DNA from 2 places in the Arthrobacter sp. SIMBA_036 genome. Region 2 is predicted to be linked to the other one. Evidence: riboswitches for the same ligand, from Rfam matches in the RefSeq annotation. Region 2 holds a riboswitch; the other holds the start of a gene.
What was found. Region 2 has a riboswitch for S-adenosylmethionine ahead of SB659_RS01855 (aminotransferase class V-fold PLP-dependent enzyme). Riboswitches for the same ligand answer to the same signal wherever they lie in the genome.

Region 1: it holds a riboswitch for S-adenosylmethionine, as region 2 does, so the genes downstream of both, SB659_RS02865 (homoserine O-acetyltransferase) here and SB659_RS01855 (aminotransferase class V-fold PLP-dependent enzyme) in region 2, are expected to answer to the same signal.

What each region holds. Positions count from the first base shown of each region.
Region 1 covers NZ_JAWRXG010000002.1:18,998-24,062, reverse strand. The annotation lists gene SB659_RS02885 (DeoR/GlpR family DNA-binding transcription regulator) at 1-75, shown strand, start outside; gene SB659_RS02880 (CPBP family intramembrane glutamic endopeptidase) at 113-886, shown strand; gene SB659_RS02875 (VOC family protein) at 1,016-1,654, opposite strand; gene SB659_RS02870 (bifunctional o-acetylhomoserine/o-acetylserine sulfhydrylase) at 1,863-3,236, shown strand; SAM riboswitch class IV at 3,381-3,496, shown strand; gene SB659_RS02865 (homoserine O-acetyltransferase) at 3,513-4,634, shown strand; gene SB659_RS02860 (HlyD family efflux transporter periplasmic adaptor subunit) at 4,722-5,065, shown strand, end outside.
Region 2 covers NZ_JAWRXG010000001.1:398,302-403,366, forward strand. The annotation lists gene SB659_RS01840 (MFS transporter) at 1-170, shown strand, start outside; gene SB659_RS01845 (metal-dependent transcriptional regulator) at 198-911, opposite strand; gene SB659_RS01850 (class I SAM-dependent methyltransferase) at 921-1,652, opposite strand; gene SB659_RS01855 (aminotransferase class V-fold PLP-dependent enzyme) at 1,850-3,247, opposite strand; SAM riboswitch class IV at 3,277-3,390, opposite strand; gene hisN (histidinol-phosphatase) at 3,589-4,401, opposite strand; gene SB659_RS01865 (ribosome small subunit-dependent GTPase A) at 4,463-5,065, opposite strand, start outside.

The DNA.
Region 1 (5,065 bases), on a different contig from region 2:
TCGGGCATCAGCGCGCAGGACCGGGCAGCGTTCGAAGCCAAGGGCATCGAAGTCATCGTCGCCACTGCCAGCTGAGCAGCCGACTCGCAGGAAATGCGGGCAAGATAGGTACATGCTTGTTGCTTCCCGCCGTCGGTTGCGTGCCGAGGTACTCATTGTGTTGGGCTTGTCCTTGGGCCAGTCCGCCGTGTACTCCGTAGTTCAACTCTTGGACAAGTTGACGCGTGCGCCCTTGTCCCAAGGCACTTCCACCCTGAATCAATCGCAAAGTACGCGGGAGTATTTCGACCTCACTTACCAACTGCTGGACATTGCCTTCGCGCTGGTGCCAGTGGCGCTGGTGATCTATTTCCTGTCCACACATGCAGCGACACCGGGTGCGGCGAGCCCAGGGACGGCATTCACCAGGCTTGGCTTCAACTTTGTCCGTCCCGGAAAGGACGCACTCCAGGGGTTGGGATTGGCCGCCTTGATCGGTGTGCCATCTTTAGGGCTGTACGCGGTCGGCCGCGCCCTGGGGATCACCACCGCTATTGTTCCCAGCGGGCTGGATGCTTACTGGTGGACCGTTCCGGTGCTCATACTGTCCGCGGTTCGTCACGCGATCGTCGAAGAAGTGATCGTGGTGGGTTATCTCTTGGACCGCTTTGGCAGGTTCGGGTGGAGGACGCCGGCGGCCATTGTTGTCAGCGCCTTGCTTCGGGGCAGCTATCACCTGTACCAGGGGTTCGGGCCGTTTGTGGGCAACTTCGTGATGGGCCTGGTGTTCGCTTGGATCTACACCAAAACCCGGCGCGTCATGCCGTTGGTGGTTGCCCACGCACTTCTGGACATCGTCGCGTTTGTAGGTTTCAGCCTGTTCGGTAAGGCGATAGGCCTCGGCTAGGAGCAGCGCCCGCTTAAATGTTCTCGGCCGCCATCGGGGGTGACGTCATTGGCACCCGCTGATGGCGGCCGAAGTTTATCCAGGCTCGAACAGGTGATGGTCTGTCCAGGCAGGGATGGTTGGAAGGGATCAGATGGTGACGGCCCCGGTGGCGGTCTCGAATGTGACGGACATGATGCCAGGGGTGCCCCGGGGAGCTATCCACTGGACGGCTACGTCCTCAAGCGGCTTCTCAACCGGCTCGCCCAGCCACTCGGTGACGCGTTCCGCGGAACCGGCGATGGTGAGGCTGGACATTTTCACGTCGCTCTCGTACACCTTGGACGGGTGCAGCGTCGGGTCGCCCTCCCACTTGAGGAGGTAGGGAACCTGGGGGTCGGCGATCAAACCAAGGATACCGATCTGCTGCCACACCAATTCCCGGCCATCGGGAAACTTGCGGTTACCCGGGACGGCTGAGCGGCCGAGGCGCTCTTCGAAAGGAGCCAGGTCGTCGACGGCGACGCACCAGCCCATCCAGCCGCCGCCGGCAGCCGAGCGTGCACGGACCGCTTGGCCAAAGGGGGCTTTGTCGGAAGCGGGGTGGTCCAAGACCTCCACGACTTCCAGGTACTTGTTATCTGCAAGGGGAATGATCATGTTCCGGGTGCCGAAGCGCGGGTGCACTCCACCCCGGACTGCGTCCACTCCCAGAGCTGCGGAAATTCGTTCGGTTGTGGCCAGAAGGCCATCTCGTTCACAGGCGTAAGAGACGTGATCCATGCGCATGGCTTCATCTTGGCACTTTGTGATCGGGGTCTCAGCTAAGTAAAGCCTAACTATGGTAGGACCTATTTGCGGAGCGAGGGCCCATGACATATTCGGACCCGAAATTTCAGCTGGCGTCACAAAGCTATCCATGGTGAGCGGCTGTTCCTAGACTGGCTCCAGCCGCCCCGGATTCATTTCCACTGCACCACGAGCATCACGGGCCCGGATGAATGACCGCGCCGTAGGTGTGTCCCGCCACAAATCGCCTTCAGAGGAGAATGCAATGTCCCAAGGATGGTCTTTCGAAACCCGCCAGATTCATGCAGGCCAAGAGCCGGATGCCGCCACAGGTGCCCGGTCGTTGCCGATTTACCAGACAACGTCTTTCGTGTTCCCCAGTGCCGAAAGCGCGGCCAACCGTTTTGCCTTGGCTGAACTTTCACCGATCTACACCCGCATTGGCAACCCCACCCAGGACGCCGTGGAACAGCGGATCGCGAGCCTGGAGGGCGGCCTCGGCGCCCTCTTGCTCAGCTCCGGGCAAGCAGCCGAGACCTTCGCCATCCTCAACATCGCCGAGGCGGGGGACCACGTGGTGGCGAGCCCAAGCCTCTACGGGGGGACCTACAACCTCCTGGCCCACACCCTCAAGAAGTTCGGCATTTCCGTTACCTTCGTGGAGGATCCGGACAACTTGGACCAATGGCGGGATGCTGTCCAGCCGAACACCAAGCTGTTCTTCGGAGAAGTTGTCTCCAATCCCCGCCAGGACGTGCTGGACATCGAAGGCGTTGCCCGTACCGCCCACGAGGCCGGCGTGCCGCTCATCGTGGACAACACCTTGTCCACTCCCTATTTGATCCGTCCCATCGAGTGGGGCGCGGACATTGTGGTTCATTCGGCCACCAAGTACCTCGGCGGCCACGGCTCGGCGATAGCCGGTGTGATCGTTGACTCCGGCAACTTCGACTTCGGCAAGGATCCGGAGCGCTTCCCCGGATTCAACACCCCGGATCCCAGCTACAACGGCCTGGTGTACGCGCGCGATCTCGGGAAGGACGGGGCACTCGGCGCCAACCTTTCCTACATTCTGAAGGCACGCGTGCAGTTGCTCCGCGACCTCGGGTCCGCGGTGTCCCCGTTCAACGCCTTCTTGATCGCACAAGGGTTGGAGACGCTGAGCCTTCGCGTCGAGCGTCACGTTGCTAACGCCATTAAGGTGGCGCAATGGCTGGAAGCCCACGACGACGTCGAGGCCGTCGCCTACGCTGGCCTGCCGTCCAGCCCTTGGTACGACCGCGGCCGTAAGTACGGCCCCTTGGGCACGGGTGCGGTGGTGGCCTTCACCATCAAGGGTGGCGTCGAGGCAGGCAAGCGCTTCGTGGACGGCCTGGAGCTCCACTCCCACGTTGCCAACATCGGCGACGTTCGCTCCCTGGTGATCCACCCGGCGTCGACCACTCACAGCCAGCTCACCGAAGACCAGCAGGCCGTCGCGGGCGTCAACCCCGGATTGGTGCGCTTGTCCGTGGGCCTGGAGCACGTGGATGACATCATCGCCGACCTCGAAGCCGGGTTCCGGGCCGCCAAGGGGGCCTGACCGCGGACGAACGCCGCCCGCCGATGATTATTCGGTGGGCGGCGTCCAGTCCTGGCTTTCGGAGAACAAGCCGCACCCAAAACGTCACACTGGTGTCACAATCTTCGCCTGAAGAGGGATGTTCTTCCTAAACTCTACGTATTAGGTCATGAGTGCCAGCACACAGCCCCGGCTTGCTGGCCGGCAACCCTCCTCCGCGGTGGGGTGCCCCGGGTGAGGACCTGGCCCGTCGCATGCAAGGCGACTGGCAAGTGCGAGGTTTAGGTGTCGAAGGAAATGACCATCACTGCTACAGCCATTCCCACTTCCGGAAAAGAAGACGGAACGGTCCGCTACGCCCGGATAGGTTCGTTGGAACTTGAGGCCGGGGGTTACCTCCCGGATGTCGTCTTGGCTTACGAAACGTGGGGGAGCCTGAACCCGGATCGATCCAACGCGGTGTTGGTCCAGCATGCCCTGACCGGAAGTACCCACGTGGCTCGGGGGAGTACGGACGAGGAAGGTTGGTGGGAGCAACTCGTCGGTCCAGGTGCGACCATCGACACCAACAGATTCTTTGTTGTCTCCATCAACATCGTGGGCGGTTGCTACGGGAGCACCGGGCCATCCAGCCAGGCTCCCGACGGGAAACCTTGGGGATCGCGGTTTCCGCTGATCACGCTCCGGGACAGCACCGAAGCCGAGGCCCGGCTCGCCGATGTCCTGGGTATCGATGCCTGGCACGCCGTGCTCGGAGGTTCCATGGGCGGGGCCAGGGCCCTTGAATGGGCCATCACGTTTCCCGAACGCGTCAAGCGCTGCGCCGTGATCTCCGTGGGCGCCTACAGCACGGCGGAGCAAATCGCCTTTGCCCAGTCCCAGACCCTTGCGATCCGGCAGGACCCGAACTTCAACAATGGGGACTATTACGACGGCCCGGCCCCCGAGAACGGGTTGGCCTTGGCGCGGCGCATAGCGCACATCACCTATCGTTCGGCCTTGGAGTTGGACCTTCGCTTCGGCAGGCAAGCCCAGCCCAAGGAAGCACCCCTTGTTGCGCCGGTGTTGGGGGAGCGGGGGCGTTACCAAGTGGAAAGCTACCTGGACCATCAGGGTAAGAAGTTGGTGCAACGCTTTGACGCCAACAGCTACGTCGCCATCACTGAGGCCTTGATGTCCCATGACGTCACCCGGGGCCGGGGTGGTCTGCAGCAGTCCCTGTCCCGCGCAACAGCGGAATTCTTCGTGGCCGCAGTAGACACCGATCGGCTGTACTTCCCGGCGCAATCACGCGAACTTGCCGCTGCCCTGCCAGGTGATGTTGCGGTCCATGTCATCGAGGCGCCGATCGGGCATGACGGCTTCCTCACGGAAATCGGGCAGCTGTCAGCGCAGCTCGGTGAGGCGTTCTTCAGCTAAGAAGCCGTTTGCAACAATTCGACTTTTTTCGGCCTCCTTCCATGACTTTCAAGGGCTTCACTCAGGTCCGGCCCATAACCTCCAGCCATGATGTCAAAAACCCTTGTGATTAACGTGGGCCTGGGCGCTGTCATAGTCGCACTTGGTGCGGGTACCTACCTCACCGCGACGGCCGCAGGCTCCACCACCCCGGCCACGGCAACGAGGACCGTGACGGTAGGCAAGGCTGATATCTCCTCGGTGGCTACGGCGTCGGGCAATGTGGCCCCGCAGTCCACCACCGTCGTCAATGCCCGGAACTGCAGCGGGGTGATCCTGTCGGTGGGCGCCACTCTTGGCCAGCAAGTCAGCGTGGGCCAGCTGCTCGTGTCCATTGACCCTACAAATGCGCAGAACAGCTTGGATGCGGCCCAAGCGCAGCTGGATTCCGT
Region 2 (5,065 bases):
CTTTCGCCGGACTCATTGTGGGGCCGGTCTTCACGCGGCAGGGCCTCCTCAACGCGTTGGTTGTGACTGCCGTGCTGTTCTTCGTGGGAGCTGCGGCTTCCGCCGTCGGGATACGAAACCCAGCTCCCGGTCCGGTGACTGCCGACGGCGGTGACGCCGCTGCCGCCTGAGCGCCGGACGTCCGACGTCGGCAGCGCTCAGCGAGCGGGAAGAACGCATCCTTCGTGTGGCTCAAGGCTTTGGACCCAGAGGGCCGAGGTTACCTCATCTGCCAAATCGAACTCGGACCGCTGCGCGCCGTCACCGATGCGCACCACCATAGCGCCACCGAAGGGTTTTCTTCCCACCACTTCGACGCGTGCGTCCAAGGTGATCCCCTCGGCTGCCAGGTAACGCAGCAGATCGGGGTTCTCATCGCTGATCCTGGTGATACGGCCCGTATGCCCATGGTCTAGTTCGATCATTCGCATGGCAGAGGGGAGTTCAACGGAGCCGTCCGGCCCCGGAATCGGGTCACCGTGCGGATCCCGCGAAGGGTGGCCCAGCTTGGCGGACATGCGCTCAATAAAGGTATCCGACACCGCGTGCTCCAGCAGTTCGGCTTCGTCGTGTACTTCGTCCCAGCTGTACCCGAGCTCCTCCACCAGGTATGTCTCAATGAGCCGATGCCGGCGAACCATTGATAAGGCCAAGCGCGTGCCTTGCGGCGTTAGAGTGATCGCACTGTAAGGCTGGTGGTCCACCAGGCCTTGGTCTTTGAGCTTCCGGACCATTTCCGAGACTGAGGAGTTGGCCACGCCCAGACGCAGCGCGAGCTGCGAGGAAGTGATGGGGGTGTCCTGCCACTCCGTGTAGGAATAGACCACCTTGACATAGTCCTCGATCGAGGAGGAGGGCGCACTGGTCTTCACGCATCCAGCCTACAGCGGTCGCGTGCTGTCCAGCCTGTGCGCCCGCCACGAGTGGGTGAGGTACGGCAGCGGTAACGTCTCTTCCCGCCGGTGGCCCAGGTGCTCGTAAAGGTACCACTCAAGGTTGGCCATCACCTTTGCACGGGTGGCAGCGCCAGCGCGAAGGTAATAGCTGCGTGACTTGGTCAACTCCATGATGTCTTCCGGCGTCACCCTGTCCTCCCACATGGTCAGATGGCTTTCGAGACCAGCAAATTGCGGCCCGATCACGGGCCGAAATCCGGGTTTGTGAACGTCTCCGGCGTGCATGATCCGGGAAAGCCGGTGGACCCAAGGGACAGACGTGTCCAACTGGTTCCAGACCAACCCCAAGACCCCCTGCGGCCGCAAAATCCTGGCGATCTCCGCACTGGCCGCAATAGGGTCACACCAGTGCCAGGCTTGGGCAACGCTGACGACGTCGAATGTTGAGTCCGCCAGCCCTGTCGCCTCGGCGGTTCCTTCCACTGCTGTGACCGAGGGATGCGATTTCCGGAGTTGGTGGAGCATGTCAGCCGAGGGATCCACCGCGACGACGTCCAGCCCGCGTTCCAAGAGGAGCGCAGTGAACTTCCCCGTACCGGCGCCGATATCTGCCGCCGTTCCTGCCCCTTCGGGAAGCAACCACTGGAGCGCGTCCTGCGGATAGCCGGGACGAACACGATCATAATGTTCGCCGCCGTCCTGGAAGCTCAAGCCCATCTCCTGCCGGCGGGCGGCGGCGAGCTTCGGGCCGCCCGGCCCGGCAGGACCAACTGAGCCGCCGGTAGCGCCGGTGTGAAGCACGGCCACGCCTATCTCCTTCACAGGATGTAAAAGTACCCTACGAATTTACCCTAGGACGGTCCGTGCCCCGGAACCGGCTCAGTCAACGGAACCGGCTCAGTCACGGAACCGGCTCAGTCAACGCTGCAGGGTGCAGCGCCCGCGGTTCCCGGAGTGTTGGGTGCCCATTCGGGGTAGGTCCGGTGGTCGTTCGCGGGAATCCACCGGCCTTCGTCAACCACGTAGTCCCAGCCAAGGCCGTTGCGTTTGAGTTCCCTGATCCCGGCAAGGAGCCGCGCGGCATCCTCGAGCCGGGAGCCGACGCCGAAGCTTGCGCGAAGGGACCCGGAGGGCAGGCCGAGGCGCTTGAGCAGCGGGTGCGCGCAGAACCTGCCGTCGCGTAGGCCGACGCCGTGCTCGGCGGCCAAGAATGCTGCCACAAGTCCGGCGTCGAACCCTTCCACGGAGAAATTGACGACGCCGATGGTGTCCTCGGAATCACTGAAGATCCGATGCACGGTGACGCCATCGATGCCTTCCAGCCCCTCTATGAGGTATGAGCGGATTGCTGCCTCATGGGCGTGCCATGCGTCTTGGTCCAGGTCCGCTAACACCTGCGTTGCACGGGCGAGCGTGGCAGCGCCCAAGACATTGGGGGAGCCGCCTTCGTGGCGTGCCGGACCGGTGGCCCAACTGACCGAATCCAACCGGGCTTCGCGTACCGCCCCGCCACCTGCGAGGTGAGGTGTTCCGGCGTCGAGCCAATCAGGACGGCCCACCACAACGCCTGCCCCAAAAGGCGCATAAAGCTTGTGACCGGAGAACACAAGGTAGTCCACATCCGCTTGGGTGATGTTTATGCGCCGGTGCGGAGCCAGTTGGGCAGCATCAACCACAATCCTGGCGCCGTGTTCATGGGCAAGATCCGCAAGTTTCGCGACGGGAAGGATCTCGCCGGTCACGTTCGATGCGCCCGTCACGGCAAGCAGCGATACCCCTCCCTGGCTGAGCTCGTTCCGGAGCTTGTCCACGGTGGCCGCAAGCGTTGCCTCGGCAACGACACTGCGGTGCGGAACACCTTGCCATGGGAGCAAATTGGCGTGGTGTTCTATGTCGAGGTAGAGGACTTCCCCAACGAATTCACCATCCACTTGTGGAAGGCAGCCTGCCAGCAGGTTTAAGGAATCTGTGGTGTTGCGCGTGAAGATGACGGAATCGTCCGGGCGTCCGCCAACGAATTCTCGGACCACGTTCCGGGAGTTCTCGTAGACCGAAGTGCTGATCTGGGAGGCGTAGCCGGCGCCCCGGTGGACGCTGGCATAGTACGGCAGAATCTCATTGAGATAGGCCGAGACAACCGTCAAGGCCGGCGCAGAGGCGCCGTAGTCCAGGTTTGCATACCGTGCGTGGCCGCCCTGAATCAGCGGCGCCTGCAATTCTGCCCCTGTGACTGCGGCGAGGGGGCGGGCTGCGAGGACGTTGCCAGCTGGGGTGTTGGATGGGGCTGCGGGATTTAACGTGACAGTACTCATGGGACCTCACTCAAGAGGGACCCCGGTTGGGGTCGCGCTTGCCGAATCCGTTCCGGACCGGCCAGGTCGTCACCCGGGGCACCCCACCGCGAATGGAGGGTTGCCGGCCAGCAAACCGGGGTTTTGCGCTGGCACTCGTGACCTCTCTCTAGGCTAGGGCACCCCGCGCAGGGCTGACAAAGCCACCGCAATTGTTAAGCGCTTTGTTACGTTTAGGACGAAAAATGGGACGAACGGCGAATATTACGACGGCGGACGCCCGCTAAGTGGGGCGCCCGCCGTCGAATATTTGGTCAAAGCCGTGTGCTACCGCCGGAACGTACTCCGGTAATGAGCGCTCGCTAGAGGAGATCGTCCAGAGCCGGGTTCAGCGTTTTGAGGACCTCCGAATGCAGGATCGAGTTGGTGGCTAACGCGTTGCCGCCAAAGGGCCCGTCCTCACCTTCCAAGGAGGTGAAGCGACCTCCGGCCTCGGTAACGATCGGAACGAGCGCTGCCATATCGTAAAGGTTCAATTCCGGTTCGCAGGCGATATCAACGGCGCCCTCCGCTACCAGACAATAGGACCAAAAGTCGCCGTAAGCGCGGGTGCGCCAAACCTCCTCGGTCAACCCAAGGAACTCATCAAGGTTGCCTCGCTCTTTCCATCCGGACAGACTCGAGTACGACATGGAGGCGTCGGCCAGTCGTGAAACGTTGGAAACCTTCAGGCGCGTGGCAGCTGCCAGGGAGCGCCCCATGTAAGCACCCATATCTTTTGCGGCCCACCAACGCTTGCCGAGTGCCGGTGCGCTGACGACGCCAACTACCGGTTCCCCCTCATCCACCAGGGCGATCAACGTTGCCCAGACCGGCACGCCGCGGACAAAATTCTTGGTCCCGTCGATTGGATCGATGATCCAACGGCGCGATCCATGGCCGCTGCTGCCGAATTCTTCGCCCAAAACCGCATCACGCGGGCGGGAGCGCGACAGTTGGCCGCGGATAGCTTCCTCAGCGGCCTTATCGGCGTCCGTGACGGGCGTGAGATCGGGCTTGGTTTCGACTTTCAGGTCCAGGGCCTTGAAGCGGGACATTGTCTGGGAGTCGACGGAATCCGCGAGGACGTGCGCAAGGCGCAGGTCGTCGTTGTAGGTGGAGACGGGTTGGGTCATGCCACCAAACTATCCTGAAACGGGTCCTCTCGCCGGGATGCCGTGACGGACTCGGGCGGGATTAGTTGACGGTACCGAGTTCCTTGGCTTCTTTCGCTTCCAACCGGGGGTCTGCGCCCAACAGGCGGCGAAGGGAGGACAAACGGGCCGGACCCGAAGGTCCGGCATTGCCTTCGCTAACCCATGGGTCGAGGCCGCAGTTGATGGCTGTCGCATCATGCTTGCAGCCCCGCTCACAGGCCTCAGTACCCGGTTCCAGGTCCGGGAAGGAGTGCAGTATCCGGTTCGGGTCCACGTGGGCCAGCCCGAAAGAGCGGATGCCGGGGGTGTCGATGATCCAACTGCCGGAAGGAGCGTCGCTGAGCCGCAGCGCCAGGGCTGACGACGACGTGTGCCTGCCCCGGCCCGTGACTGCATTCACCCCGCCGGTGGCACGCTCAGCGCCCGTCAACGCGTTGACCATGGTGGATTTGCCTACGCCCGAGTGACCCAGCATCACCGTCACCTTGCCGTGGAGGTGGGTCCTCAGCTCGGACACGGCGTTCCTGTCCAAGCGGGCAGACAATCCGTCGTCAGACCGTGCGTCGATGCCTCCGGCAGCCGAGTCCGCCGTCTTGCTGATGATGACCGGAAAGCCAAGGCTCACGTAGTTGGCCAGAAGTTC